3 regions of the Thalassotalea ganghwensis genome follow, and region 2 is predicted to be linked to each of the others. Evidence: predicted binding sites of a transcription regulator. Region 2 holds the regulator's gene; each other region holds the start of a gene.
What was found. Region 2 encodes sigma-54, which starts transcription at its own class of promoters, with help from an activator protein. Its sites were predicted from a motif close to GTTGGCACGNNNNTNGNNT; they were not measured.
Positions count from the first base shown of each region.

Region 1: a site for sigma-54 is predicted at 7,913-7,931, ahead of ACSLUH_RS09545 (DUF2884 family protein). Genes of this name have one in related genera too.
Region 3: a site for sigma-54 is predicted at 1,934-1,952, ahead of ACSLUH_RS00990 (LPP20 family lipoprotein). Genes of this name have one in related genera too.

Region 1 covers NZ_JBQRUM010000007.1:199,341-209,823, reverse strand. The annotation lists gene ACSLUH_RS09600 (CinA family nicotinamide mononucleotide deamidase-related protein) at 1-1,133, opposite strand, end outside; gene ACSLUH_RS09595 (DUF4097 family beta strand repeat-containing protein) at 1,234-1,992, shown strand; gene ACSLUH_RS09590 (hypothetical protein) at 2,113-2,493, shown strand; gene dapA (4-hydroxy-tetrahydrodipicolinate synthase) at 2,528-3,433, shown strand; gene ACSLUH_RS09580 (RluA family pseudouridine synthase) at 3,430-4,284, opposite strand; gene ACSLUH_RS09575 (ribonuclease E inhibitor RraB) at 4,424-4,780, shown strand; gene ACSLUH_RS09570 (hypothetical protein) at 4,786-4,995, shown strand; gene ACSLUH_RS09565 (nitroreductase family protein) at 5,012-5,689, opposite strand; gene ACSLUH_RS09560 (peptidylprolyl isomerase) at 5,876-6,613, opposite strand; gene ACSLUH_RS09555 (RNA methyltransferase) at 6,764-7,276, shown strand; gene ACSLUH_RS09550 (cold-shock protein) at 7,474-7,683, shown strand; gene ACSLUH_RS09545 (DUF2884 family protein) at 7,985-8,785, shown strand; gene ACSLUH_RS09540 (tRNA-uridine aminocarboxypropyltransferase) at 8,915-9,646, shown strand; gene ACSLUH_RS09535 (PEP-CTERM sorting domain-containing protein) at 9,719-10,483, opposite strand, start outside.
Region 2 covers NZ_JBQRUM010000030.1:9,455-19,937, forward strand. The annotation lists gene ACSLUH_RS18705 (KpsF/GutQ family sugar-phosphate isomerase) at 1-892, shown strand, start outside; gene kdsC (3-deoxy-manno-octulosonate-8-phosphatase KdsC) at 889-1,437, shown strand; gene lptC (LPS export ABC transporter periplasmic protein LptC) at 1,434-2,000, shown strand; gene lptA (lipopolysaccharide transport periplasmic protein LptA) at 1,966-2,481, shown strand; gene lptB (LPS export ABC transporter ATP-binding protein) at 2,485-3,216, shown strand; gene ACSLUH_RS18730 (RNA polymerase factor sigma-54) at 3,276-4,775, shown strand; gene hpf (ribosome hibernation promoting factor) at 4,804-5,091, shown strand; gene ptsN (PTS IIA-like nitrogen regulatory protein PtsN) at 5,121-5,573, shown strand; gene rapZ (RNase adapter RapZ) at 5,629-6,483, shown strand; gene ACSLUH_RS18750 (HPr family phosphocarrier protein) at 6,510-6,785, shown strand; gene mgtE (magnesium transporter) at 6,979-8,337, shown strand; gene pmbA (metalloprotease PmbA) at 8,374-9,717, opposite strand; gene yjgA (ribosome biogenesis factor YjgA) at 9,843-10,352, shown strand.
Region 3 covers NZ_JBQRUM010000001.1:229,019-239,501, forward strand. The annotation lists gene ACSLUH_RS00975 (transporter substrate-binding domain-containing protein) at 113-460, shown strand; tRNA gene ACSLUH_RS00980 (tRNA-Arg) at 486-562, opposite strand; gene ACSLUH_RS00985 (flagella assembly protein FlgT) at 657-1,823, opposite strand; gene ACSLUH_RS00990 (LPP20 family lipoprotein) at 2,034-2,501, shown strand; gene flgN (flagellar export chaperone FlgN) at 2,575-3,006, opposite strand; gene flgM (flagellar biosynthesis anti-sigma factor FlgM) at 3,030-3,347, opposite strand; gene flgA (flagellar basal body P-ring formation chaperone FlgA) at 3,425-4,114, opposite strand; gene ACSLUH_RS01010 (chemotaxis protein) at 4,283-5,218, shown strand; gene ACSLUH_RS01015 (CheR family methyltransferase) at 5,247-6,083, shown strand; gene flgB (flagellar basal body rod protein FlgB) at 6,155-6,553, shown strand; gene flgC (flagellar basal body rod protein FlgC) at 6,556-6,975, shown strand; gene ACSLUH_RS01030 (flagellar hook assembly protein FlgD) at 6,995-7,681, shown strand; gene flgE (flagellar hook protein FlgE) at 7,725-9,104, shown strand; gene ACSLUH_RS01040 (flagellar basal-body rod protein FlgF) at 9,260-10,060, shown strand; gene flgG (flagellar basal-body rod protein FlgG) at 10,081-10,483, shown strand, end outside.

The DNA.
Region 1 (10,483 bases), on a different contig from region 2:
CAAGCTATCCAAACCGAACCAACCGGCTTTTCTGCAGAGCCTCCATCTGGGCCAGCTATCCCTGTTACCGCAATAACATAATCAGCGCCAACTTGTTTTAATGCGCCTCTTGCCATTTCCAATGCGACATCTTTACTGACAGCACCAAAATTTTTCAAAGTATGCTCAGATACGTTGATCATTTTAGTTTTCATTGCGTTTGAATAAGTGACGAAACTGCCATTAAAAGTTGATGAAGCTCCGGGTATAGAGGTGAACATGTGCGCTATAAGGCCACCTGTGCATGACTCAGCCATTGTAATGGTCTTATTGTGAGCTTTTAATAGTTGGTAGGTATGCTCAGCTAAACAAAAATCATGTATTTTTTCGATATTCAAAACATGCTCACCGATAAGTTGATGTAGTTTTGAGGTATAAGTATGTAATAAAGCTTCGTTGTTTTTTTCTTTAGTGCTTATTTTTACCTCGACGAAGGGTGATTGAGCTCTAAAACCCAAAGTAAGCTCGTTTGGCCAAGAACTAAAGTACTCACTCACTAACGTTTGTAATTGTGACTCTCCAATACCGAAAACAACCAGTCGTTCAGTGATATAACATTGATAGTTTGGCACCAAAGGCTGGATAAACTGAGTAATTATCGAACCAAGCATTGCATAGAGTTCATTTGGAACACCAGGCGTACAAATAATTTTACACTCTTTAAATGTCATGCAAAAACCAACGGCGCTACCAATAGGGTTATCTATAATCTCGCAACCTTTAGGCAAGTAAGCTTGTTTCATATTCGCATCACTTAAAACCGCATTACGCCGCATTGCCCACGTTTCCAAATGCTTCTTGGCATCCAAATTTAGTTCCAAAGGACATGATGTTAGGGTAGCAAGGGCCTGTGAAGTATAATCGTCGCTCGTTGGACCTAATCCGCCATTGACAATGACAATGTCTGCCTGCTCTGACATTGCATTGAGTTCACTGACCAGTTGATTCATGTTATCTGAAGCCGTTACTTTACGCGCTACTGCTATACCAACATCTTTTAACGTTGCAGCAATAAAAGCAGAGTTCGTATCAACGATATCGCCATTCAATAGTTCATCGCCAGTAAGTAATAGTTGTACAGATAGGTTTGACATCCAAGCTCCAGAAATAAATCGAAAATAAATTTTCTTTATTTAAACCCTTTTTCTTTTTATTGCATCCAATTGTTAAAAGCACTTAGTTTAAGGAAACATTATGCTACAACCAATGAGAAAATTAGTTTGTATGGGATTCATCTTAACTTCAATATCAACAGCTGCACAAGCAGATGTTTCTAGGGAGTTTAGCAAGACTTTTCAAGTGGATGATTCTTCAGCGCTAAGATTACAAAATATAAATGGTAAAGTTGCTATCACTGGCTGGGATCGTTCTACTATTGAAGTTAATGCCACAATAACGGCTGATGATGAAGATGATTTAGCGCTGATTTCTGTAGAAACCGAGCAAACGGGCGATACGGTAAGTGTTGAGACTAAATACAAAGAAAGGCGTCGTAACAGAGGCAGTAGTGGTGAAGTTGAATATAAAGTCTATGTGCCGAGCCAGACAAATTTGTCTGACATAGAGTTGGTTAATGGCTCATTAGATGTTGAAAAGGTTTTTGGGAAAATGAAAGTAGAGTTAGTTAATGGCTCCTTGACCATTAGTGACGCGAAGTCTGATATTGACGTTGCTTCAGTGAATGGCAGTATCAATGTTAATTGGCTTGAGACAGAAAAAGTGAGTAAGGTAAGTTTAGAGACTGTAAATGGCTCAATTAAACTAGGACTACCAAGCAATGTTAGTGCCGATGTCAGTGCCGAGACTATGCACGGTAGCATCAAAAATGATTTCGGTTTACAAGTTGAAAAACGAGGCTTTATTGGTAAAGAGTTGAATGGGATTATTGCTGGCGGGCAAATTGACATCAACATCGAAAGTGTCAATGGTTCAGTAAAAATTCTTAGCAACTAATAGCATTATTACATTCTTAGATGAAATACAATAAAGCGACTTCGGTCGCTTTTTCTATAATTTCGCTACAGTGTTTTGTACAATACCTTTCATAATTATGTTTTGTTTGTTGCGAGTGTTATGAGTTTTAACCGTGAATTGTTGTTTGGTCGATGGTTTAGATCAGAAAGTGACGATGAAGGTGGACAGATCACTGAGTATGCCGAGTTGTCTGCAGACGGAAGCTTTGAATTTAGCTTTTCACGCTTTGATAGCCATGGAAAATTGTTAGAACAAAGTATCGAGCTAGGGGATTGGGGACTTGTCGGAGATATTCACTTTACTTTCACTAAAAGTGAGTTTATTGACGAACAACATTATGCAGCAGATTTAGCAGATCCAAACAATTATCATGCTTATAAAGTACTCATATTAACCAATAGCCAATTTCAGTATCAGCATGTTGTTACCCAAGAGGTATTTAACCTTAAGCGTGTTATTGATAAGATTGGCCACTGCTAACTTACCGCTTAGAAAATAATAATTGAGAATATTAATGGATCGTTTAAAAGCAGCGAGTTTAATTACCGCAATAAAAACTCCGTACAATGAAAACGGAGATATAGATTTAACCACGTATGATTTTTTAGTTGCCAAACAAATTGAAGCAGGCGTTGATGGTATTGTTGTTGGCGGAACTACCGGTGAAGGGCATTTATTGAGTTGGGAAGAGCACCTAATGTTGATTGCTCATAGTGTCCACCAATATGGAAAAGATATTCTTATTATCGGGAATACCGGAAGTAACAATACTCGTGAAGCGATTAAAGCGACTGAAAATGGCTTCGCTATGGGAATGGATGCTACTTTACAAATTAATCCTTACTATGGTCGTACTTCTTTTGCCGGGGTGAAAGCCCATTTAGAGTGTGCATTAGATATAGGTCCAGCCTTTATCTATAATGTGCCGGGAAGAACAGGACAGGATTTAACGCCGGAAATTATTGAACCGCTAGCCAAACATCAAAATTTTGTTGGTGTTAAAGAATGTGCTGGTAATGAGCGTATCGCTTATTATGCCCAGCGCGGCATTGCATGCTGGTCAGGTAACGATGACGAATGTCATGATGCTAAACATCAATATGGTGCGCATGGTGTGATTTCGGTAACCTCAAATATTGTTCCTCAGTTAATGCGTGCTTTGATGGATGAGCCAAATGAGTCCTTAAAAAATGAGTTAACAGCACTTATGCAATGGCTTTTCAGTGAGCCAAACCCGATAGCGATTAACACTGCATTAATGATGACTCAAGCAATTAAGCCCATATTTAGAAGACCCTACCAAGCGCTAAATCAACAACAAAGAGAGCAGGGCGTGCAATTACTCAAACCTTTTGAAAAATATTTGCTTGGAAATACTATTCAGCCACTAAGTGATAGTGACTTTATCTATAAGACTTAATGGTTCTGGCCTGCGATTTTAGTCAGCGACGGACGAAGGGTCGCAGGTAATTCAAATGACTTATTCGCCTTCTCTATCGGGCACTCAAAGGATAGACTCACTGCGCATAATTGCAAATTATCGTTATCTAATTGCCCACCATAGAGACGGTCACCATAAACCGGATGATCAATAAACGCGGCATGTTTCCTTATTTGATGTTTTCTACCCGTTTCAATATCAACATCAATTAGTGAAAGGTTGCTTGTTGAATCGTACGCTATTGAAGTAAAGTGAGAGGTCGCTGGTTTATCATCAATGGGCTCTAAAATTGTTACTGAACGCCCTATTGGCACTTTACCGTGACAAATGATTTGATAGCATTTTTTTATGTTTCTTTGCTCAAATAGGCGGCTGAAAAGCTTAGCTGCGGACTTAGTGTGAGCGATAATAATAAGCCCTGTTGCTGCGCGATCAAGTCGATGCACAATATAAGCTGGGCGTTGGGGGGAGAGATGTGTTTCTGCCCATCTAGCAATTGTACAGTGATCACTCCACTTCGAGCCTTGGGAAAGCATGCCATAAGGCTTATACCAAATACTATAGTCATTCTCATCGGCAATTAATATTGCTGGCGAGGGTGTTTGGTGAAGCACTTTCTCATCATAATATAGATGAACGACGTCATTGACTTTTAACTCTTTCTTTAGCCGGCGAATTCGCTTAGTGATAGTGCCTCGCGTAAGCCATACAGCTCCTTTAACCGTTGCATTTTTTAGTTGCTGGCGGCTTAAAGAGCTGTGACAAGCTAAAATATCAATCAAGATTTGTTCTCTGGACTCAACCGTAATATGCTTTTCAACTTTAATCATTTATTAAATTTTGGATTTTTGACTAAACTGCTAGTGTAGCAATTAATTCTAGTTTCGCAGAGTGCTCAAAACAAAAATTGATTTGTTTGTCGAGAAAAGCGCGATATCATTAATGAAATTTTAAATAATTGAGGGTGGAATGGAGAGAAATTACACACTATTTCCTGAAGATGTCATTGGCGACGCATTATGGAAAATGATGTTAGCAGGTGACGATTTGTCTGAGGTTCGTGAAATAGAGTTTTCTGTTATTTTTCCTAGTCAGGAGTTAGCCTTACAATATGGACACCTTTTGTTAGAGAATAATCAGAAGCTGTCTTTATGCCCGTTTCAAGGTGATGATGATTTTCCATGGGAAATAACGGCCTACCCTGAAATGGCAGCAAGTTATGAAAATATAGCAGCTTACCAACACCTAATAGAGGCGAGTGCTGAGCCACTCAAAGGTAAATTTGATGGTTGGTATTGTGTCACTTCAAGTAAGCTCCCTTATTAATCAATATGCTAAATATTGAACAGTTAAATCAACTTTCCGGTAAGCAAAAAGTCAGTTTTACCGAGCAACGCAAATACATTAAAAGTTTACTCGATGGCTCCGTTACACAATGTCGTATTTGCCAAAAAAGTATTTCGGTACTACTGGATGATAAAAGCAATACGATACAGCTAAGCTGTGATAATGGCTGCACTGACTTTCTGTTGGAGTTGTAGCGACAATCGTAAATTTTTATTCTAGAAATGTCGCGATTTCATTAATGTGCTTTTTTACCTTGGCGTGATCAGGTACCGTAGCATCTTCTGCTGGATAGCCTGCAATTAGCAGCATATAAGGGCGTTCATTATCATCTCTATTGCATATTTTACTTAAAAACGACATCGGTTTTGGCGTGTGGGTAAGGGTAGCTAACCCTGCAGAATGAAGTGCATTGATTAAAAAACCGGTAGCAATGCCTACTGACTCATGAACGTAATAATTAGTGTTTTTATCTTCACTGTGAATACCGCCTTTCTTTTGACTAAAAATAGCTATCAACCATGGGGCGTGCTCTAAATAGGGTTTACTATCATCGGTTCCTAATGGTTTAAGTGCTTCTAACCACTCTTCTCCAGCTCTCCCTTGATAAAAACTTTTCTCATGGGCCTCAGCTTGCAAACGAATCTGCTGTTTAACATCGGGATCACTAATCGCGACAAAGTGCCATGGTTGGTGATTGGCACCACTTGGTGCCGTTCCCGCGGCTTTTATGCAGTTCTCGATAATTTTTTTATCGACAGGGCGATCACTAAAGCTTCTGATAGTATGACGACGTTTAATTTGTTGATAAAAAAGCTCTGAGCGACAAAGCATTTCTTGCGGTGAGTATTCGATGTAATCGCAAAGTGGAGATGATTCGTGTTTTTGCATAGGAATACCTTTAGAGTTTTTCTTAGCAATATAAAGCTGCAATGTTGCATTTGCAATATTTAATTCATGAGTTTTACACGTAGAGAAAGATGAAATGGTATTATTCTGTGATGATTGGCAGGGGGGCGAGTGTCTGCATCATAAGTAAGAGAACAGCTCCCACATATGATGCAAAACACTTAGGAGCTATGCGCGTAATAATCTAGCTAGCGGTAACAATAGCAATAACCAAAAAGCTGAACCACCGCTTGAGCTTGAATTCTGCTCTGATTTTTGCGTTATTAGCGTATTTTTTATTGCCTTTAAAGTCTGAGCGGTATCCTCAGAGTCATCAACAATAACCACTTGATAGAGAGTTACTAAATTCTCTTCACTCGGTGATTGGCATTGAGCTTGGGCATTGTCATTTACGGGAACTTCACCGCAACGAGGCAAAGCTGAGATAAGATCAATGACATTCATGCCATCACCGATGACTTCACCGAATACGGTAAAACCTTCGTTTTGCAGATCAAGCCCATTACTACCCTGAGAATTGTCTTTTACGTTTATAAACCATTGACTAGTTGCACTATCAGGTAAACCGCCAATCTTTGCCATGGCTATTGTTGCTCTTACATTTGAGTACACTGGTTCGTTTTTTACGCTATCGTCGGTTTCTATACCTTTAAAGTCTGCAGTGCCGTCAAAATAAAAGCCTCCACCTTGTAAAACAAAGTTAGGAATTGAGCGGTGGAAAAGGGTTTGGTTATATCGTTCACTTTTCACATAATTTAAAAAATTAGTAACCGTTTTGGGCGTCGTTTTATCATGTAAACTTACCTGAAAGTTGCCATGTGACGTTTGAAACTCGACAATAGTTGCGTTTGACATAGATGTTAAAAGCGATAGCGCTATCGCAATTGTATTTACTAATTTTTTCACTGAGTGTTATCCAATAGATTTAAAATTTGGCTAGTATACTGTCAGTATTTGGAAGAACAAGTATTATCACGTTTTGTAAATATTCCTTGTCTGTATTGGCATTTCAACTGAAAATACTTGCTTGTTGTTTTGGTATAGGAAGGTATTTTTTTGTCATCAAAAATCTTATTGTTAAATCCCAAAAGTCCAACTAATGTTGGTGCGGTAATGAGGGCAGCTGGTTGTTATCAAGTTGAAGCAGTTTTTTACAGTGGTAAGCGTTTTGCGCAAGCTGCGAAATTCAATACCGATACCAAGAATACGATAGATTCAATACCACTTACATTAGTCAATGATGAGGCACTCATATCAGGAGAAAATGGCAGTATTGTTTGTGTGGATTTAGTTGAAGGTGCCTGTCCACTTCCAGAGTTTGAGCATCCAGACAATGCAATTTATGTATTTGGTCCTGAAGATGGCACGATAAACCAGCAAATCATTGATCGAGCAGAGCATGTTGTCTATGTACCAACCATTGGTTGCATGAATTTGGCTGCTACGGTGAATGTAGTGCTTTACGATAGGTTAGCAAAACAACCTAACTATATAAAAGGCGATGGATTAATTAAAACTAGTCGTGACCGAAACAATAATACCAAGGTTAAGGCTTTGGATTGTTTTTAAACGCGCAAGAATAAAATATCTTGACTATCAATGGCTAGCCGTTAAAATGGTTGCAGCTAGAAAGTAAGACCTATATTTATTTACATCGTACCGCGTTATTTATAGTAGCTCGTCTCGTTTATTAAGTCATAGTAACACTTCCTGCACGACCGCCTTGGTGATACAAGGTAAAAATTTTTAACTTTTAGGATATTATTATGTCTGAGAAAACAACTGGCACTGTAAAGTGGTTTAACGAATCAAAAGGTTTTGGCTTTATCGAGCAAGAATCAGGTCCTGACGTATTTGCACATTTCAGTGCAATTTCTGGTGACGGTTTCAAAACGTTAGCAGAAGGTCAAAAAGTTGAGTTTAACGTAACTCAAGGTCAAAAAGGCCCACAAGCAGAGAACATTGTAGCTTTATAATGTTGGCTTGAAATAAGTTATTTTAAGAAGGTGAGCTGATGCTCACCTTTTTTATGCCCATCTCTTTATTCCCGCCGTTACTTAATCCCGTATTTTAATCTGTCTACAAGATTAGTTTTATTATGTTGATTACACTACTTTTTGGTGGATTGCGCTAATAAGTGAGTTTAGCTAATTCATTTCGATTTGGGGTTTTTATTTAAGTTGTTGAATATAAATAATATTTCACTTTGGCATTACAATTGTAAAGAGTAAGTCAATACAGCAATGTCGATACAATAAATAATGAAAAGGTGAACCAATGAAAACTTTACTTGCTAGCACTATGTTAATTGCCACATCTTCTGCAATGGCTCATGATACGTCTTTCTCTACAGATAATTGCCATGTATCACTTGAGGGCGGTGTTTCTATATCAAAAGATGCCATCGAGTTTACAAAAGATGATAAGACTGTTTACAAAATAGTTAACGATCGTGAGCTATATATTAGTGGTCAAGCGATCGCCTTATCAGCGACTGAGCAAGATGTTGTCAACCAATATTCAACTTCTATTAGAGCGGTTGTACCAGAAGTGAAAGATATCGCTTTGGATGCGATGGATATTGCTGTAGATGGTGTTAATTTGGCTTTTAATGAGCTTCTGGGTGAAGGCAATGATGTTGGTTATCAGCTAACAACCGAACTTAGCCAAATAAAAACCGAAATCGAAACCAGCTTTGCCCAAGATAAAACTATCACGATCAATGAAGAAGGTTTCGATGGTGAGCAATTCTTTGGTGAAGATTTTGAAAAGCGCATTGAAACGATGGTTGAAAGTACCATTCAGAATTCAATGGGCTCATTACTAATCGCAGTAGGTCAAGAACTGTTGTTTGCAGGTGGTAATATGGATGCATTTGAAACTCGCATGGAAAACTTTGGTGAGCAAATCGAGTATGAAATGGAGACGAGAGCTAAGGAATTAGAAAAACGCGGTGAAGCTATCTGTCAATCGGTATTAAAAATCGATGAGTTGGAAGAGCAATTAAAAGGGAGTATTGAAGCTTTATCAGATACTGATGTCTTAGTTGTCGACAAAGAAGAATCAAATGCAATTTAAGCTATTCGTTAAATAAGCTTACTTATTATTAACAAAAGAGCGCGAAAGCGCTCTTTTGTATTGTCTTACTATAATCTCAACGAGTTATAAGCTATAGTTCTCATCTTTTTTTAAGTAACTGTGTAAATCATGCATGCCGTACATCAGCTCTATTTATCTCGCAAGAGCATTTCAACGAAACCATTTAAAGGACGTGGCTATAAAGTAGAACGCTGTGAACGATGCCATGTCGCGGCGAAAAATTGTATTTGCCAGTGGCGTAAGCAGGTTAATAGTAACGTAGGTTTTTTGGTATTGATGTATGACAAAGAAGTCCTAAAGCCTAGCAATACAGGAAAGTTAATTGCTGATGTGATTCCAGATGTTATGGCTTATACCTGGTCTAGAACAGAAGAAAACCAAGATATTATTTCGATAATTAAAGATGAAAAGTGGCAACCTTTTGTTGTTTTTCCTAAAGAATATGCAGATAGCGAACGCATATTCGTAAATTCAACCCCTAAGCTTAGTGCGAATAAACGGCCACTTTTTATCATGCTTGATGGTAGCTGGCGAGAAGCACGCAAGATGTTTCGAAAGAGCTCGTACTTGTCTCATTTACCGGTATTATCTATTGATCTTTCAACAATGCTCGAACAGGCTAATAGCTCTCAATACCATATCCGCAAAAGTCATCATGACAGCTATTTGGCGACAGCAGAGGTTGCTGCTTTAGTATTGAAAATTGCAGGAGAAGAGTATAACGGTAAAGTACTCACTGCTTGGTTTAATGTGTTTACTTATTATTATCAAAAAAGCGTCTGTCGCTCAAATCAAGGGGATCCTCAGGCATTGGCCAAGTTTCTAGCACTTGAGGGATAGCAAACTAGTTGCTGAGAAAAACTAATAAAAAAGCCACTAAAAAGTGGCTTTATCTTTATTTTTTATTGAGGTTTACGTATTTTTTGCGCGCTTCTTGTATGCTAGCCCTAGTAAACCTAACAACATTAATAGCATTGATTGTGGCTCAGGAATTGGCGTTCCACCGCCACTAGGTGTTGCTGATGCAAAGCCTTCTATGATGTCATTAGCGCAAGACATCGCCCAGCGAAATGCGATTTGGTTTGCTGTAGCTAAAGCGGTTCCTGAAACATCCATTGAAAACGATATTGCGCCGTAATCGATGCCATTTTTATTGTAAGCCCAATTGCCGACTGACCAAGTTGAGGCACTATATGGGTTGTAATAATTACCATTCATCATTACCGCTTGATATTCACGGGTTGTGCCATTGGAATAGACTTGGTGTGAGTCCAAAATATCGGCTCTGTTTACGTCGCGTAACCAACCTGTGTACTGCCCCCCAACTTCTGCATTTCTACGGTTGCCTTCGACAGCGCCTAAATCAAAAGCATATTGCCAGTCAGTACCGGTATTGTGGTAGTAATCGTTAGCAGAAAAACGGTCACCAGCATTAGGTGTATCATCAAATGGCTGCCAAACATTGTTGTCACCTGCTGCGAGGAATAAATCACCAAGGCGCACTCCATTAATACCGATATTATCGTAAAACGCTGTAAATATATTAACGGTTAATGTTGTGCCAACACGAGATACTTCCATTTTGTCGATATCAAAATCGTTCTTTTCACCATGGATATCGCCTGATTGACCAGCTCCAATATAATTATCCATGATCGTTGTTGCGCTAATATTTCC
Region 2 (10,483 bases):
TATTGATGACAACTTTGCCAGAGCTTGCCAGTCGATGTACGACTGTCAGGGCCGAGTTATTGTTATTGGCATGGGTAAATCAGGCCATGTAGGTGGAAAGATCGCGGCAACATTAGCAAGTACCGGTACTCCAGCATTTTTTGTCCATCCGGGTGAAGCTAGTCATGGTGATTTAGGCATGATCACTAAAGACGACGTGGTATTAACCATTTCAAATTCTGGAGAAACAGGCGAAGTACTAGCGATAATCCCTGTGATAAAGCGCATCGGCGCAACACTTATCAGTATGACAGGTAATCCTGATTCAACATTAGCAACACTTGCCGATAACCATATTTGTATCAAGGTGTCACGCGAAGCTTGTCCGCTTGGTCTCGCACCAACATCAAGTACTACAGCGACTTTAGTAATGGGGGATGCTATTGCGGTTAGTCTGCTCCATGCTCGAGGGTTCACCGCTGATGATTTTGCATTGTCTCATCCAGGCGGTAGTTTAGGTAAGAGATTATTGTTGCGCTTAGCTGATATCATGCATCAAGGTGAACGTTTACCGGTTGTGGGTAGCCAAGCAAAAATCAAAGACGCCTTGGTTGAAATGTCACTTAAAGGGCTGGGAATGACCGCTGTTGTCAATGAACAAGGCGCATTAATAGGCCTGTTTACAGACGGTGATTTACGACGTATTTTGGACGCTAAAATCGACATCCATCAAGATACAATCCAATCAGTGATGACGCGCAATCCTAAAGTCGCGAATAAAGAAATGTTAGCAGCCCAAGCGCTGCAAATTATGGAAGAGAAGAAAATCAATGGCTTAATTGTTGTCGACGAAGACAATGTTCCTATCGGTGCAATGAACATGCACGACTTACTAAAATCAGGAGTATTGTGATGCAAACCTGGTATGGCGATATCGATGAAGATCTGGTGAGAAAATGCAAAAAGATAAAGTTGTTTGTCTGTGATGTTGATGGTGTCTTTTCTGATGGGCGAATTTATTTAGGTAATGACGGCGAAGAGCTCAAAGCATTTCATACTAAAGATGGCTTTGGCATTAAAGCGCTCGGCGCTAACGGAGTAGATGTTGCCGTAATTACGGGTCGTCGTTCAATGATCGTTGAAAAGCGTATGCAAGCATTAAATGTCAAACATATTGTTCAAGGTGAAGAAAACAAACTACCCGCCTTAAAAAATATCATAGAAGGCTTAAACCTTTCACCTGATCAAGTTGCTTATATCGGCGACGACATGCCTGATTATGACTGCATGAAATATGTTGGTCTGGCGATAGCGGTCAATGATGCCCATCCTCAAATTTTGGCTATTTCAGATTATAGAACCACAATTCGGGGGGGCTTTGGAGCGGTTCGAGAGACCTGTGACATTATTATGCAATGTCAAAATACTCTTCAATTGGCTTCTGGTGCTAGTATATGACCCGCACTACCGGACTATTACTCAGTTTTTTCATTGCCGCCTCCTCGATATACTTCTATCTTGAATGGCGACAGGACGCTAACCAAGATCCACAAATTATTAGTGACGATTTAACACCTGATTTTATCGCTGAATCACTTAATAGTAATATTTACAACGCAAAGGGTGAGCTTTCTTATATTATTGATGCTCAACGTATGGAACATTATTCCGAGCTTGCCGTTACCCACTTTGAGTTTCCACAATATACCCTCTATGGCAAAAATAATCCCTCTCCGTGGAAACTTAAAGCCAATGAAGGCACTCTATACAGTAACAACCGAGTCAGGTTAGAAAATCGAGTGACATTATTATCAACGGACGCAGAAAGTTTGATAAACAAAATACATGGACGCTATTTAGAGCTTGATTTAAATACCAATATCATTAGTACTGAGCAAACCATCGTAATTGAAGGAAAAGATTTTACTATGTATGGCTCAGGATTGATCGTAGACTTAAACACTAAACAAATGACGTTGACAGAGCATGTACAAACCATTTTCAAAACGAATCACCCTTAACACACTTTTGCTTATCGGCTCGAGCATTTTCGCTTCCGTTAATGCGGCAGAATTAGATTTAAAGCAAGAGATAAGTATTGATGCCTCTAGGCAAGCAGCAGATTTAAAAAATAAAGTATTTAGTTATATTGATAATGTGGTTATTAGCCAAGGCTCATTGCAAATCAAAGCGGATTTAGTTCAAGTCATTACTGACAACACCACTGGCGAAAAAACGTACTTGGCGAAAGGCAAGCCAGCCACATTTGAGCAAAAGCTTGAAGATGGCACGCCAATCTATTTACAAGCTAACGAAATAAAGTATCAACCTTCAGAAAATATCGTCGTGATTTCAGGTGATGCTGAATTAAGACAGGAAGGTAGTAAAGTCAGCGGCAGTATTATCACCTACAACTTTGTCACTGAACAGGTTAGTGCTGACAGTGAAGCGAATGATCGCGTTAAAACCGTATTACAACCCAAAGAACTTGATAAAAAATAGCCTATGGACAACGCAATTCTCTGTGCAAAAAATTTAGCAAAATCATACAAGGGACGTCGAGTTGTTAAAGACGTTAGCTTGATGGTTAAAGAAGGGCAAATTGTCGGTCTACTTGGCCCTAACGGTGCTGGTAAAACCACCTCATTCTATATGATTGTTGGCTTAGTACCCCACGATGATGGCACAATTGAGCTCAACCAGCATGATATCTCCCTGCTTCCAATGCATGAACGTGCTCGTCAAGGAATTGGGTATCTGCCTCAAGAAGCTTCTATTTTTAGAAAGCTCAGTGTCACTGATAATATTATGGCGATTCTACAAACTCGCAAAGATATTTCCGACATTGAACGTCAAGATAAGCTTGAGCATTTATTAGAAGAGTTTAATATTGGTCATATTAAAGATAATTTAGGGATGAGCTTATCTGGTGGTGAGCGGCGCCGTGTTGAAATTGCTCGGGCGCTAGCTGCAGACCCTAAATTTATCTTGTTAGATGAACCGTTTGCTGGTGTTGACCCAATTTCTGTAGGTGATATAAAAAAAATTATTCTACACTTAAAGCAACGAGGAATTGGTATTTTAATCACAGACCATAATGTACGAGAAACGTTAGATGTTTGTGAACATGCCTATATCGTGAGTCATGGTGAGTTAATTGCGGAAGGAAATTCTCAAGAAATTCTTGCTAATCAGATAGTAAGAGATGTATATCTTGGTGAACAATTTACGTTATAGTATCTATTAACCAGAGTAAAATGAACGTCAATAATAATTATAGGAACCGAAGGAAGTAAATGCGCCCTAGTTTACAGCTCCGTATTGGACAACAATTGACAATGACTCCGCAGTTGCAGCAAGCAATTAAGCTGTTGCAGTTGTCAACATTAGACCTTCAACAAGAAATTCAAGAGGCCTTAGAAAGTAATCCGCTTTTAGAAATTGATGAATCAAATAATAACAATCAAGAGAACGAAAAAGATCACCTAGAAGAAGGTTTTTCAGCGACAAGTTCAGAATCCAAAACTAGCGATGGTAGTGAAGACTCTTCGCCAACCATCGATGAAATTTCAACCACTGAAGCGATGGATAAAACCGATATCCCGGAAGAGCTTAATATCGATACCACATGGGATGAAAGCTTCAGTGCTGGCGTATCAAGCAGTGGTATAGGCAGTGTGAGTGAAGATTACACTTATCAAGGCGAAACCATAGACTCGATTCAAGATCATTTACGCTGGCAAATGGACTTAACCCCTTTTACTGAAACCGATCGCGCCATTGCAACCGCAATAATCGATGCCATTGATGATGCTGGTTATTTAACGGTTAGCGCAGAAGATATTTTAGAGAGTATTGGTATAGATGATGTTGAGCTTGACGAAGTTGAGGCGGTACTAAAACGCATCAATATGTTTGATCCCGTAGGTGTCGGTGCGCGCAGTATAGCCGAATGTTTATTAATTCAATTAAATCAGTTTGACGCACAAACGCCTTGGCTAAAAGAAAGTAAAATAGTCGTTAAAGATTATATCGATTTACTGGGTAATCGTGATTATCGTCAACTAATGCGTAAAACCCGTTTAAAAGAAGATCAACTAAGAGAAGTCATTCGTCTCATTCAATCGCTTGATCCACGACCGGGAGACTCGGTAATAAAAAGTGATGATCAATACGTCATTCCCGATGTATCGGTTGAAAAAAAGAATGGCCGTTGGGTCGTTGAACTTAATCCAGATACCGCACCTAAACTTTCCGTAAATCAACATTATGCTTCTATGGCTCGCTCGATGAAGTCTTCAGCCGACAGTCAATTTATTCGTTCCAATCTGCAAGAAGCAAAGTGGTTTATAAAAAGTTTAGAAAGTCGAAACGAAACTCTTTTAAAAGTGTCTAATTGCATAGTTCAACGACAACAGGGCTTTTTTGAACACGGCCCAGAGGCTATGCGCCCTATGGTTTTAAATGATATCGCTGAAGCGGTCGACATGCATGAATCAACAATTTCTCGTGTAACCACGCAAAAATACATGCATACACCACGCGGTATATTTGAATTAAAATTCTTCTTCTCAAGTCATGTTAGTACTGAAAATGGTGGAGAATGTTCATCAACGGCTATTCGAGCTTTAATTAAAAAGCTGGTCGCTGCTGAATTACCTTCTAAGCCACTCAGTGATAGCAAAATGGCTGAATTATTGGCGGAGCAAGGTATTAATGTCGCACGCAGAACCATTGCAAAATATCGCGAATCATTATCTATCCCTCCGTCAAATCAACGTAAAAGTTTGCTTTAAGTAAACATAACAATAAGGATTTAAGCCCATGCAAATTAATCTTTCTGGTCACCATGTTGAAATTACAGATTCTTTAAGAGATAGCGTTAATACTAAATTCGCAAAACTAGAGCGACATTTTGACCATATCAACAACGTTTATGTGGTACTAACTGTTGAAAAAATTAACCAAATTGCAGAAGCAACCGTCCACTTAAATGGCACCGAAGTGCATGCAAAAGCCGAAAATGGTGATATGTATGCTTCAATTGACAGCTTAGTCGACAAACTTGATCGTCAAATATTAAAATACAAAGGCAAAATTAACCAACATTAACGCTATTAAGTTAGCCGCGTACCCGCATTATGAAGTTACTTGAAATGCTATCGCTGGACTGCACACTATGTGCAGTCCACGCTTCTAGCAAAAAGAAGATTTTAGAACTACTCAGTGAAAAAGCCTCTGAACATCTCAAACAATTTTCCACTTATGATTTATTGGCAAGTTTAATTGCTCGAGAGAAAATGGGCTCAACTGGCATCGGTGGAGGTATCGCAATTCCGCACGGTCGCCTAACAGATACAGAGCAAGCGATCGTTGTCTTAGCAACCAGTGAACAGCCGATTGACTTTGACGCTATTGATAATCGCCCCGTAGACATCTTTGTCGCATTATTTGTTCCCGAACAAGAGTGCCAAGCACATCTAAGTACGCTACAAAGTATTGCTCAACTTTTTAGTGATAAACAATTCTGCAAAGAATTAAGAAAAAGTACAACATCTGAAGAAATGTTTGCACTTATTCAGCAAGCCAGCTAAGTTAGGCAAATAAACCATGTTACTATCGCCCTCAGCTTTTTTATAAGGCATATTCATGAAGTTAACCATCGTAAGTGGTCGCTCCGGCTCAGGTAAAAGTGTCGCGTTAAGAATTCTTGAAGATTTAGGCTATTATTGTGTCGACAACATTCCGGTAAACCTTTTACCTGCTTTAACACATACGGTTATCAACGATTACGAAACCGTTGCAGTCAGTCTCGATGTTCGAAATTTACCTGATGATCCAAACGACGTTTCAGAGATACTTGACTACTTACCAACAACTGTTGAACTCAACATCCTCTATTTAGACGCAGATGACTCTGACCTTATAAAGCGCTTCAGTGAAACCCGTCGTTTACACCCTTTGATTAAGCAAAACATCGCACTTGATCAAGCGTTAAGTTTAGAAAAAAAGTTGTTAGAACCAATTTCTAGTCGTGCTCATTTATATATCAATACCAGTCAACTAACCCCTCATCAGCTTGCAGATCTTATCAGGGAGCGCATTCTTGGCAAAAAGACCGGCAAGATGGTGGTTGTATTTGAGTCATTTGGCTTTAAACATGGTGTACCACAGGATGCTGACTATGTTTTCGATGCGCGATTTTTACCAAACCCATTTTGGGAAAAAGAACTAAAAAGCTATACCGGTTTAGACCAACCCGTGAAAGATTTTTTAGGTGCTCAACCAATCGTGACTAAGTTTATCTGGCAAATTAATAGCTTTTTTATGACTTGGCTACCGCACCTTGAGCGAAATAATCGTAGCTATATTACCATTGCAATTGGTTGCACTGGAGGCAAGCACCGCTCTGTTTATATCGCTGAGCTTCTTGCTAACAATTTAAGAAAAGAGCGCCAAGACGTGCAATCACGACACCGAGATATCGATAAATCATCGACTTAATTTAATAAAGTATCAGTAAAAAGCACATGACACGTTTTGAAAGAGACCTAAAAATCACCAATAAACTTGGCTTACATGCTCGAGCCGCAACCAAACTCGCACAACTTAGTCAAAAATTTAGTGCAACCATTACCGTAGCGCTAGATGACAAAAGCGTTGATGCTAGCAGTATCATGGGCTTAATGTTACTAGCGGGTAGTAAAGGAAAGGTGGTCAAGGTGATCACCGAAGGCGATGATGCAGAAATTGCCCTAAAGGAGGTCTGCCAGTTGTTTAATGATAAATTCAATGAAGCCGAGTAAAGCACTTTTTTCCTTAACCCCCAATTACGTCCTTGATAAATTTTGCTGAAAAAAAAACAATTATAAGATACACTTACCGTCAGCGTTTACAAAAAAACCAGTCTTCAAAAGCAAAACAATAACTAAGTCTGAGATGTGACGCTAAATTCACCAGTAAAATAGTTTTCAATCAATAACGGCACAAGGTAGCAATATGCCGGAAGCGTTAGAACAAGAAAATAGCCATAAAACCCTGCAGCAAGTTAATGAAGCACTTGGCAGCGGGATGTTTGTTTATGTGCGAAAATTACTGCAAAACATGCCGGCGTATGATCTTGCATTAATACTTGAATCTACGCCCTCAAAAAGCCGTACCATTCTCTGGCAGCTCATTGATCCCGATCACCACGGTGAAGTTCTCGAAGAGCTTAATGAAGAAGTACGTAAAGGCATCTTAAAAAATATCCAACCGGAGAAGCTCGCGGCAGTGGCCGAAGGAATGGATATCGATGACTTAGCAGAAGTTCTTAGAACACTGCCTGATACGGTTTATAATGAAGTATTAGCGTCAATGGACTCTCAAGATAGAGGTCGTGTAGAAACGGCGCTATCTTATGAAGAAGACACTGCTGGTGGTATCATGAACACCGATACCATCACCCTGCGCCCCGATGTTACTGTCGATGTTGTTTTACGTTATTTACGCCTTAAAGGCGAACTCCCCGAATCCACGGATTCATTTTATGTTGTCGATCGTCAAAATCATTTTATCGGTTCTGTTTCTCTCGCTGCCATTGTCACAGCGAAACCTGAAGTGATCGTATCAAGCTTAATAGACGAAGAAATAGAAGCCGTGTATGCCGATACACCAGAAAGTGAAGTTGCTCAACTTTTTGAACGATACGATTGGTTTTCAGCACCCGTTATTGACAAAGAGCGCCATCTTTTAGGTCGTATTACCATTGATGACATAATCGATGTTATCAGGGAAGAAGCAGAACACTCAATGCTTAGTATGGCGGGTTTAGATGATGAAGCAGATACTTTTGCACCAGTAGTAAAAAGTACGCAACAGCGTTCAATTTGGTTGGGGGTTAACCTGATCACAGCGTTATTAGCTGTAGCCGTTTCTTCAATGTTTGAAGATATCTTAAGTCAGCTCGCGATATTAGCGATTTTAAATACGCTAGTACCAAGTATGGGTGGTGTCGCAGGCAATCAAACGCTTACGCTTGTCATCCGCGGTATCGCACTTGGTCACGTTGGAGAAAGTAACGCTAAAGCGCTACTTTATAAAGAACTCGCGGTCGGTTTTTTAAATGGCCTGATTTGGGCAATACTCATCGCCGCTGTTGTCGCCATCTGGAAGCAGGATATAATGTTAGGTGGTATCATTGCCTTTGCCATGTTAATGAACATGACCGCGGCAGGTATTGCTGGTGTTGCTATTCCTTTGTTACTAAAACGAATGAAAATTGATCCTGCACTCGCTGGCAGCGTTATTTTAACTACCATCACCGATGTTGTCGGTATATTCGCCTTCTTAGGAACTGCGACTTTATTATTAAGATAATTGCAATAAAGTCGCTAAATGCTTGAGTATCGAGCGTTAGTTACCGGCAACTTGCATTTCTTCGAGCAATAATGAGCCCGTTCTAATACTGCCATGCATGTCAGTGTCAGTGCCTACTGCGACCAAATTTTTAAACATATCTTTTAAGTTACCAGCAATAGTGATTTCAGATACTGGATATTGAATTTGACCATTTTCAACCCAAAAACCTGCAGCCCCACGAGAGTAGTCACCATTGACCACATTGACACCTTGTCCCATCAACTCGGTAACAAGCAAGCCAGTACCAAGTTGTTGTAACATTTTTTCGAAATTACCACCATTAGCTGAGACCAACCAATTATGAATACCGCCAGCATGTCCTGTGGTAGTGAGGCCAAGTTTTCGCGCTGAATAGCTTGTTAACAAATAGGTTGCGAGTTTCCCTTGTTCGATAATGTTTCTATCAATGGTCGCGACACCTTCACTATCAAACGCACTACTTGCCAATGCGGCCTCTATATGTGGGCGTTCTTCAATGGTCAAATGGTCAGGGAAAATAGTCTGACCGATAGCGTCTAATAAAAATGACGACTTGCGGTATAAGTTGCCACCACTAATTGCTGAAATAAAATGCCCCCAAAAAGTGTTGGCTATATCGGCACGAAACATAACCGGTACTTTACGCGTTGACAATTTTTGGCTATGTAAACGCGACAACACTTCTTGCGCCGCTTTTTCACCAACACTTTTGGCGTCATCCATTAAATCAAATTGGCGATTAATGGTATAAGCATAGTCACGTTGCATATCTTCTTTATCATTCGCTATTGCAACACAACTTAAACTATGACGTGAGCTAGGATAGCCTACTAATTGTCCATGACTATTACCGTAAACTTTGAACCCTTCAAAGCTAGCTAACGTTGCACCATCTGAGTTGGTGATGCGCGCATCACTTTTAAGTGCAGCCAATTCACATTCTTTGGCGATATCAATAGCCTGATCAGTCGTTAACGGTTTTGGATGATATAAATTAAGATCTTTAGGCCGCATCGCCAGCAAAGCTTTATCAGCAATGCCTGAAAACTCATCCACTGATGTGTACTTGGCAATATTGACGGCTGCTTGTACCGTTTGTTTCAAAGCACCATCAGAAAGATCAGCGGTTGAAGCACTTCCTTTACGCCCTTGCTGATAGACGGTAATCCCCAACGCACCATCATTGGTAAACTCAACGGTTTCGACCTCTCCCAAGCGCGTGCATACACTTAAGCCTTGTTGCTTGCTCATCGATACTTCCGCGGCATCCGCTCCTAAAGATTTCGCTAATGCTAATACTTCGGCAACGCGCGACTCGACAAGTTCCATTTGATTAATGATGCTATTTGATTCTGCCATTAGGGTGAATATCTCTCTTTAAATATCTCGTCATTGATAAAGTAGCTAACTGACATTGTGGTTTGCTGTGCACAGAATGTTGTATACTAGCCATTATCAATGATTAATTTTTATATATAAGTATTATGCCCGAGTCTGCACATGAATTCGATGAAGAATTCAAAAGTAAAACCGAAATAAAGCGTGAAATGATACAATTGCAAGAATTTGCAATGTCTTTAGTTAAACTTTCTAAGCATCAACGCAGCAAAGTACCTTTTAGTGAAGAGCTTAAAGAATGCCTAATGCTTGCAGATAAAATCAAAGACAAGCCAGAAGCACTGCGTCGTCATGTTCGCTTTATGGCCAAAGTACTTCTAGAAACAGATTTAGCACCAATAAAACAAGCACTGGATGTGATGGCTAATAAGCATCAGCAAGAAAGTACTAAACATATAAAGCTTGAAAATTTGCGTGATCAACTCATCGAAGGTGACAATAATACCGTAGAATCAACGCTTAGTGAGCATACCAGTTTAGAACGTCAAAAATTAAGACAGCTTATTCGCTTGGCAGCAAAAGAAAAGAAAGCAGAAAAACCCGCTAAACACTACCAGCAGTTATTCAGCTATCTAAAAGAGCATGTCAGGCTTTAAAACAACATTGTGTAACAATAAACTGGCAATTAGTGTCGGTTTATTGTTCCCTCTTTATCCCCTCAATTGAAAGCATTTCCCCTGTATTTACTGATTGAAAAGCAAGCATATTGCACAAATGCAACGGACAC
Region 3 (10,483 bases), on a different contig from region 2:
TGTTTCAATGGATAGGTGAACTTAGAGATTTGCGTTATCGATTTTTGCTTTAAAAAAGGGGCAATCGATTCACTTAACTGATATCAATGATGCAAAAAAATATCGAATAGTCGTGGTTAGAAATAGCTTTGAAGCCGAGTCTCTCATTAAGAGAGGCTTTGTTGTCGGTGAACATTTAATTTTGGTTAAAGATTATGCTCAAGCTTGGCAAATGCTGGCAAAAGGAAGGGCAGATCTAACTTATGCTAATGAATACATCGCCAAAAGTGCGGAAAAGTATTTTGTCATCGAAAGTCATTTATTTGCACCACAACCTTTTATTGTTGAAAGGTATCGACTCTACGTGGCAGCAAGTATAGAAACTGATATTGATCAAGTAGAGCGATTACGTGACGCTTACCAAGCAATAAAAGCTGACGGTACATTTGATCGCATAGTAAGTGCAGAGCCACAACCTTAATCATACCATTGTAAAATATATAATATGGCGACTCCGACAGGATTCGAACCTGTGACCTGCCCCTTAGGAGGGGGCTGCTCTATCCAGCTGAGCTACGGAGCCTGATGATCAGTTAACCTTCGAAATTATTGTCAATTATCGCAATGATGTAAAGCGCTAACCTTATGTTTTAAAATGAATAGTAACGTTTTGTGCGTTAATGCCTTACTGCGAGATCATTCACTTGAATGCTGTCAATAAGTGTCAGATCCGCTGTGGTGGCAATAGCGCTTTGACGGTTAACTTGAGTCACTTTTACTTTAAAGTCGCTGACATTATAACCAGCGTAGAGCTTACCATCGTTTGATGTAAAGTTATTTGAATGTAGTAAGGTAAATTCATCACCTACTTTAACGCCATGACGAGAGCCTAAATTAATCATTACTTCATTGCCGTTTAAGCGGACAATTTTACCTTGTGTCGGCTGGCACATCATATTTTCATCGATATCGGTAATTGTCTGCGTCAATACTCTGTCGATCATAGTACCGTACTCACTTTGCCAAAATGCCATTGAGTTTACATCGATTTGTTCTCGTTGATTAAATTGCCAGGGGGCAGAGCCTCGGTATGTTTTGTCAAAAACTAGCTCACCATCTGCGCCATTATAAATATAAATCGACAAGTCAAAGTGTCGATCATAAATATCATGTTGCCAAAATTGCCAACTGTTGTTTTCATCGTGTGCCAAGGAAACATCGTTTATCTCACTATACATTACGTACTGGCTATCAGTAGCACTAGCTAATGCCATGGTAAGTGATTTAATTTCTTCTTGGTTTAGGCTGTTGTTTAGCCTAGAAAACGCCGTACTACTTTTGAGCGACAATTTAGTGTGCAGATATAAGCCTTCTTGAGTTAGTTTGTTCGCAAGTTCTTTGATTACTTTGGTATCTAAGGCATAGATACCGCCAATGTTGGCTTGTTGGCGCTCTTTAAGTTTGGCTTTAGTTAATAAAATCGCTTTTTTGTAATCAGCGGCAAAACATTGGTTTTCTTGTGGGAAAATATCGGCGCGAATCGTAACGCTGATCATGTCATCGTGATACTGTTCACTGACGAGTTCTAAAGAATTAACACTGCCAGTGGCGCGAATATTAATTTCATCTTGAGTGATCAAGCCATTAACGACCTGTTGAACACTGGAAACTGAAGCTCCTGCTACTAACAGGGCTTTCTTTAGCGCGTTCTCCATCGCTTTAGTGCGGGCAAGTTTTTCATCTCCATTGGTTACAAATGCATGGCCTTGAGTTTCATACCATTGTGCTGAAACTGGTGGACATAATAGTAGTAATGAAATTACTAGCAAAGTTGATACACGCATGATCATTCCTAAACATCGTTAAAACTTGGTAACAAGTATTGCGTCACTGATGACTTAAGTTAGTTACATCCGTTTATGCATTAAATATGCCTAAAAATCGTCAAAATAAAGTAGGCATAAAAAATGCTTGAAGATCTAGGCAATAGAATCAAGGGAAAACAAGTCAACATTCCCATTAAGGTTAAATCTCTGGCAAGAGAGGGGTTTTAAATGAAAATGCCGTTATTAAAAAGTGTACTTACAGCCACAGCCAGTATCATACTCTTCGGATGCAGCAGTGTATATGATAAACATGTTGAATGGGCTACGGCGACGCCACAAGCATTTCCTGTGTTAAAAGCAATTGGACAAGCACCAATCAGCTTACAAAATTCAGATAACGAAACTCAGCGTATGTTACTGGCGATTAAAGCGTCAAAATTAGCGGCATATGCTGAACTTGCTGAACAGGTGTTTGGTCAACAGGTTAATGGCAAAACCAATATGCAAAACCTTGTGATGGGGGATCAACAATTGGCATCATCAATTAATGGGGTAATACGCGGGGCAAGAGTTATCAAAAGCTATCCTGTTGGCGATACCTATACAACCGAGTTAGAGCTAGACTTTAGAAAGGTTTACGAGATTTACTTAGGCTCAAGTCGTAATCGAACTATCAAGGAGGTTAGTTACTATTAACCTAGGTGCGCTAAATGCAAAAAAGCCCAACTTCACGTTGGGCTTTTTTAATTAATGTTTAACGCATAAAATATTAGGCTTTGATGCCTAAACTACTTAAGCCACCACTAGTTTTACCTTTATTATCGTAGGTGAGAGATGACTTATTGTGATTTTGCAATAACGAGGTTTTCATTCTTTCAACCGCTAATTGAGAATGCTCGATAATTTGGCCATTAATCGTATTCTGCTCTTTGCACTTGAGCAAACAAGCCTCAATCTCAGCAAGTTGCTGCTCAAAAAGGCCATTCGCTTTATCTTTTCTAAATTGAACACTTTGCTCGATTTGTTTGTCGAGTGATTCAATGGCCACCAATAAATTGTTTTTTTGTTCACTAAGCTCCACCAGCTTTTCTGGCGCGCTTTGAGTAAGAACTTCTCGTTCTTTATCTAGTAAAGATAGTAGTTGCTGCAACTGCTCGAGTTGCTTTTTTAACGCTTGTTGACCATTAAATTCTGTAGACACACTGACTATCCTTTATAGGTAAACTAGATAAGATCCAGTTCGTATTTAGCAATACTAGCGGCTAGTTTATCAGGGTTTATTTTATACTCACCTGACTCTATAGCTTTCTTAAGCTCAGCAACTTTTTTTGCATCCACAGCCGGACCTGATTGCGCTTTTTTCTGCAATTCGGTCATTTGCTTAGCCTGTGGTGTTAAAGATACCGAGTCTTTACTAGCAAATTTTGCACTTTCAGCAGTATTTGCATTTTGCACAGCTTGCTCTTTCACTTGCGATTTCAAGTCAACGTTTTGTTGTTTAACTTGATTGCTGTTAGACAAGTTATTGATATTTATAGCCATAATAAAACCTTAGTGGCAAATTCATTAAATTTCTATCCTTTTATCGGCAATATTAACAAATACTTGAGTATTAATGATCAATTAATTATAACTTTGTTAATCGTTTCAACAACAGCCGTTACCATTTTGCCTGAACGAGCATTTTTAACTCTGATTTGCTCTCCGATATTGGCATTTCTCATGGCTATACCATCTGTTTTTATCATAAAAGCATCTGACTTGGCTACTATTTCAACAGTATCACCTTTACAAACGACACAAATATTCCGAGGAGTTATTGGGGTGTCGTGCGATAAGGTGCGCTGCGCTTTTGCACCAAGCACGGTATCAAAATCACTAAATGACTCGCCTCTTACCTCAAATTGGTCTTTGTAAACCAAACTAATGTTTGATTCATCTAATATTGAACCTTTACTAATCGGCTGATTTGCCACCAGCACGGGTACCTGAGTTTCAACTTTTACTGGTAAGTAAAATTGCCAGGGTGTTGAATCCTCGCAAGAAATTTTTACATTTACGTTTCTACTAAGCCTATTTTCAGGTATATTCAACGCCAAGGGTGTTTTACAGGGCTTGATCACAATACGTGGGTCAATGTCTGCAGGTGTAACAACCGTTTTTCCATAAGCCGGTGTTGAAATGTGCTTCTCTACGAATGACTTGGCTAACTGACGCACGCTCTCACTATCGTATTGTTGACCTAAAGCGTGAGCGGTGAACCAAAGCGAGATGATCGAAAATGTTTTAAAAATCTTTAATTTGCTCATTTTTTTGTCACCAAAAATTAGGGAATTTCAAATACTCGACTATGCTTAACATTATGAGAAATTTGTATCACAATAAGTGTCAATAAAAAGTCACTTATTTTATCTATTACTGTACTATCAAGAATTGTGCCTGTTGTCGTAAATTGGGCAATTTTGAAAGAGGTTTATATGGCAGGTATTTTAGATTCAGTTAATCAACGTACTCAGCTAGTAGGACAAAACAGACTTGAGCTGTTGATGTTTAAATTAGTCGGACGGCAAAGGTTCGGTATTAACGTATTTAAAGTTAGAGAAGTTATGCCATGTCCCAGATTAACCAATTTACCTAAGCAGGATAAGTATATTAAAGGTGTTGCTCATATTCGTGGTCAGACGATATCGGTTATTGATTTAAGTAAAGCGACAGGTGGCCCAGAAATAACCGATTTATCTAATGCTTTTGTTATTATCGCTGAGTATAATCGTAGTGTTCAGGGGTTTTTGGTTTCCGGTGTTGAACGAATCGTCACCTTGAGCTGGCAGGATATCATGCCGCCGCCGGAAGGAGCCGGTAAATCAAGTTATTTGACCGCGGTTACTGAAATTGACAAAGAAATGGTGTCAATTTTAGATGTTGAAAAAATATTAAATGAAATTAACCCCGTCTCCACTGAATTGAGTGAAGGTGTAGCTGATACCAGCGTTGGTGAAAGTTTAGGCGAGCGCGTTATTATGATTGCTGATGATTCAACCGTTGCCAGAAATCAGGTCAAACGTGCATTAGAGCCTTTAGGATTAAAAATGTTGTTGGCCAAAAATGGTCAGGAAGCGCTTAATCAATTAAAAGAAATTGAAGAGAGCTGTGAGAAATCAGTAAACGAAAAGGTCGCATTACTTATCTCTGATATTGAAATGCCTGAAATGGACGGATACACCTTAACGGCAGAGATAAAAAATAACGATCGATTAAAGAAAATGCCTGTTATTTTACATACGTCACTTAGCGGTGTATTTAATAACGCAATGGTTGAGAAAGTAGGGGCGGAAGATTTTATCCCTAAGTTCCACCCTGACGAGCTAGCCAATGCGGTTAAAAAGTGGTTGAAAGCTGAAGAGTTATCTTAGGCATATTATAGTAAGGCAGGAATAGATAGTGTCAGCTAGAGAACTGGATGATAAAAGTTATCATCTGTTTCGTGAATTTCTAGAGCAACAATGTGGTATTGTGCTTGGAGAGAATAAGCAATATTTGGTAAAGAGTCGGCTAGCGCCGCTTATGGCCAAGTTCCATGTTGACTCGCTAAGTAAGTTGGTTGCCTTAACGTTAAGTCCCACTGAACGACAATTACGAGCCACCGTTATTGATGCGATGACGACTAATGAAACCCTGTGGTTCAGAGACGAATACCCCTACGCGTTGTTAAAGTCGAAATTACTTCCGGAACTAGCTAAGCAAAAAAAGCCAATAAAGATTTGGTCGGCGGCAAGCTCTTCTGGACAAGAGCCTTATTCTATTGCAATGAGCGTCTTAGAGTTTCAGCAACAAAATCCAGGTGTGCTTCCATCAGGTGTTCAAATAGTTGGTACTGATATCTCCAATACTATGCTTGAGCACTGCAAATATGGTCACTACGATGCATTAGCGTTATCACGTGGTTTATCTTTAGAGCGTAAGCGACAATTTTTTGAAGATGGCGACAATGGGATGATGAAAATCAAAGACCATGTCAAGAAAATGGTCAGTTTTAGGCCATTAAACTTATTGAATAGCTATAGTCTCATGGGGCGTTTTGACATTGTTTTTTGTCGAAACGTGCTGATCTATTTTTCTCCTGAAATTAAAGCAAAAATTCTTTCACAAATTCATGGCGTGTTAAATAAAGAGGGATATCTTTTTTTAGGCGCGTCTGAATCTTTATCAGGATTAAACAAAGATTTTGACATGGTGCGTTGTAATCCAGGCATCATTTATCAAAAGAAACCCACCTAACCGTCAAATTTACTTCACTTAGCTTGGCATAATTATTGAATACCTACTTTCATTACGTTGGAGGTAGGATTATGGCTATTACGTTTGAAAAAGCATTTGGTATCCATCCAGATAGTTTACGAGTTCGTTCAAAAAATGCAGAGGTTATTGCCAGTAACATTGCGAATGCAGACACCCCTGGCTACAAAGCTAAGGGCATGGATTTCCGCTCTGTATTGTCACAAGCGGCAAATAAGCAGCAAGCCGGCATGGCTCGTACTCATGAAAAACACTTTGATGTTCGTGGTGAATTAAACAATAACGTAGATTATCGCGTGCCAGATCAACCAGATACGGGTGATGGTAATACTGTTGATGTACAAGTGGAACGAAACTTGTATCTAGATAATTCAATGAGGTATCAAGCGAGTCTACAGTTTATGAACAGTAAGATCAGTGGCCTACAAAAAGCGATTAAAGGAGGGCAGTAATAATGAGCCTTTTTAATGTATTTGATATTAGCGGCAGCGGCATGAGTGCACAGTCTGTGCGCTTAAACACCACCGCTAGTAATATCGCTAACGCTGATAGCGTCAGTAGTAGTATTGACCAAACTTACCGAGCCAGACATCCAGTCTTTGCCGCTGAAATGCAAAAAGCTGCCGCTGGCCAAGATGAAACCGTAAATGTAAAAGTGTTAGGTATTGTTGAAAGTGACAAACCGCTTAACATTGAATATGCCCCAGACCATCCAATGGCAGACAAAGATGGCTATATCTATAAGCCTAACGTCAATGTTATTGAAGAAATGACCAACATGATTTCTGCATCTCGTTCTTATCAAACGAATATTCAATTGGCAGAATCGGCAAAAAATATGCTTACCAAAACCTTATCACTTGGTCAGCGGTAATCGTTAGTTAGGAGCCATTATGGAATCAGTATCAGGTAGCAGCCCTTTAGAAGGTCTACGTTGGCAAAAAGAAGAGTATAAACGTGCGGAAGAAAATCGCGGCATGTTAACGCAAGAAGACTTTTTTGCCTTGATGACTAAAGAATTGGCGCATCAAGACCCAACTAAGCCTGTCGACAACAATGAAATGATTTCGCAAATGACAGCGTTCTCTACAACTGATGGAGTGCAAGAGTTGAACGAACAATTTACTCAGTTTGCATCGCAAATGACATCGAGTCAGGCATTGCAGGCATCATCATTGGTTGGTCGTAGTGTCTTGGTAAATGACAATGTCTTTGGTACCAAAGAAGGTGATTCCGTCAAAGGTAAGTTAGTTACTGATGCGCCAGCGAGCAACGTGAATATTTATGTTGAAAATACCGCCGGTGAGATCATTCAAACCGTACCTGTCGGTAATGTTAATGCCGGTGAGTTTACCTTCACATGGGATGGTATGGCATCCGATGGTGAGCCTGCCGCTACTGGCGCTTATCGTTTTCGTATTGCCGGCTTAGTTGAAGGACATGCGTCAGAACTAAGCGCGATGACTTATCGAAAAGTCGATAGTGTCACACTTGCAGGCCCTGGCGGCAGTATTTTATTGAACCTAAATGGCGGAACGTCAATGGCATTAACCGATGTGGTTGAAGTGTCAGAAGGCTAATTCATTTGTGGTAACTGAACAAGATTTTTAAAGAGGTGCAATTATGTCATTTAATATAGCTTTAAGCGGTTTAAACGCTGCCCAAAAAGACTTAGACGTTACGTCTAATAACATTGCCAATGTAAATACCACGGGTTTTAAAGAATCGCGTGCTGAGTTTGTTGATGTTTACGCATCTTCATTACTTGCTTCTGGCAAAACCAAAGTTGGTGACGGTGTGTTGACAGCGGATGTTGCCCAACAGTTCTCACAAGGTAGTATTCAATTTACTAACAATGCCCTAGATTTAGCAATTACCGGTAATGGTTTCTTTGCTGTGGTGCCAGAGCTCGATAGTTTAGAGACATCCTACACTCGAGCAGGTCAATTTAAGCTAAATGACAGTAATTTTGTCGTTAATTCAAATGGCGAATATTTAATGGGCTTTCCGGTAAACCAAGATGGTACCTCTGCATCGGTAAGTTTATCGACAGCTGAGCCAATTCGTATACCAACCGCGTCTGGCGCGCCACAAAAAACCGCCGAAGTTGATATTCGTATGAATTTACCTGCAGGTGATGCTTATATTTCAACAGCGCCGGGTAATTTTGATCCTAATGATCCGCTAACCTTTAACTATTCTACCTCAGTGACCATCTTTGACTCGTTAGGTGATAGTCATATTATGACTTACTACTTTGTTAAAGACGATCCAACCGTCAACCCTAATGAGTGGTTTGTGTTTGCCGGTGTAGATGGAAATCCTATTGATATCGTCGATGGTGCGGGCGTTCCAACAGGTGAAATCGGGGGTTCAGTTTCCGGCCCACTTGCCGGTGGTGGCGGAATTAGCGGCGCAAAGCTAGAGTTTGATAATTCGGGTGACTTCAAAACTCAAATTCCAACATTAGCCAACGGCGGAATTAATACTGCAGCCTTTGGTGCGACTATTTTATCTAATGGCGCTGATCCGAACCAAGCCGTAGCAATTGATTTTAACTTAGATCCAATCGCCCCAAATCCGAATGAACCAACTCAATTTGCCTCGAATTTCGAAGTGACGTCATTAGAGCAAGATGGTTTGGCGGTTGGCCGATTAACCGGTATTGATATTGGTATCGACGGTTTAGTACGCGCAACGTATAGTAATGGTACTTCAGAGCCGTTATCTCGTATTGCTTTAGTTAACTTTGCCAACGAACAAGGGTTAACGCAAATTGGTAATACGTCGTGGAAAGAAAGTATTAGCTCAGGTGAAGCATTGGCGGGGGAAGCGGGTTCAGGAACCTTTGGTACCATTAATTCATCAGCGTTAGAGCAATCAAACGTTAACTTAACCAATGAGTTGATTGATTTGATTTCAGCGCAACGTAACTTCCAGGCCAACTCAAGAGCACTTGAAGTGGATAATACCCTGAATCAGACGATTTTACAGATTCGATAATAATAACGAGTCGTTATTTTCTCTTCAGCCCAGCGCTCCCGCCTGGGCTTTTTTAATTCTTCATTAATTACCCTCATTTAGCAACACCGTTATTATGTTGTTGGCACTTTCCTTGCATTTGTCTTAATACGATTTATAGCTAGACAGGAATAACAATGGATAAGTTGCTTTATGTCGCGATGAGCGGCGCTAAACAAAATATGCACGCCTTATCTGTGAATGCCAATAACCTTGCAAACGCAAAGACTACGGCATTTAAAGCTGATTTAGCACAAGCACGTTCAATGCAGGCATTTGGTGAAGGTATGCCAACACGTGTTTTTGCCATGACTGAGCGAGCTAGCCAAAACTTTGACAGTGGTACGTTAATGACCACGGGTCGAGACCTTGATGTTGCCATTGAGGGCGATGGCTTCATCGCCGTTCAAGCTCCAGGTCCTGCTCCTGTCATTGGCACCCAAGTAGGTATTCAACAGGTTGGGCAGCTCGACACGAGTAGTGAAGCATATACCCGTTTTGGCCAACTTAAACTTTCTCCGGAAGGGGTGTTAGAAACGGCTAATGGTTATGCAGTGATTGGTGAAGCTGGGCCGATAACCATTCCTCTGCCAGTTAACAATATTACCATTTCTCGCGATGGAACTATTATGGTTCAACCAGAGGGAGCACCAGCTACCGTGCAAGAAGAAGTTGCGCGAATTAAGTTAGTTAATCCTGATACGCGTCAACTAGAAAAAGGCAATGATGGCCTGTTTCGTATGAAAGATGGCTCTGCTCTTGATGCTGATATAACCGTCTCGGTGGCGAGTGGGGCGCTAGAGTCTAGTAATGTTAACCCTATCGGCGAGATGACTGACATGATTGCATTGCAACGACAATTTGAAATGCAATTGAAACTGATGAAAACCGCGGAAGAAATTGATTCGGCATCCGGATCGTTATTACGTGCTTTCTAAACTAATTATTGAGGTGATTTATGAACCCAGCATTATGGATCAGTAAAACCGGCTTAGATGCGCAAACTAAAGATATTGCGGTAATTTCTAATAACTTAGCGAATGCGAGTACCGTAGGCTTTAAGAAAAGTCGTGCGGTATTTGAAGACTTACTTTATCAAACAATCAATCAACCGGGTGGCCGAAGTGCTCAAGATACCGAGTTGCCTTCAGGATTGATGCTTGGCGCTGGAACCAAAGTTGTAGCGACACAAAAAATTCATTCACAAGGTGATTTGATCACCACGGATAATTCATTGGACTTAATGATACAAGGTGAAGGTTTTTTTGAAATATTAATGCCGGACGGCAGCTCTGCCTATACGCGAAATGGTCAATTTACCATGGACGAAGAGGGCAATATGGTAACGCCTGGCGCAGGTT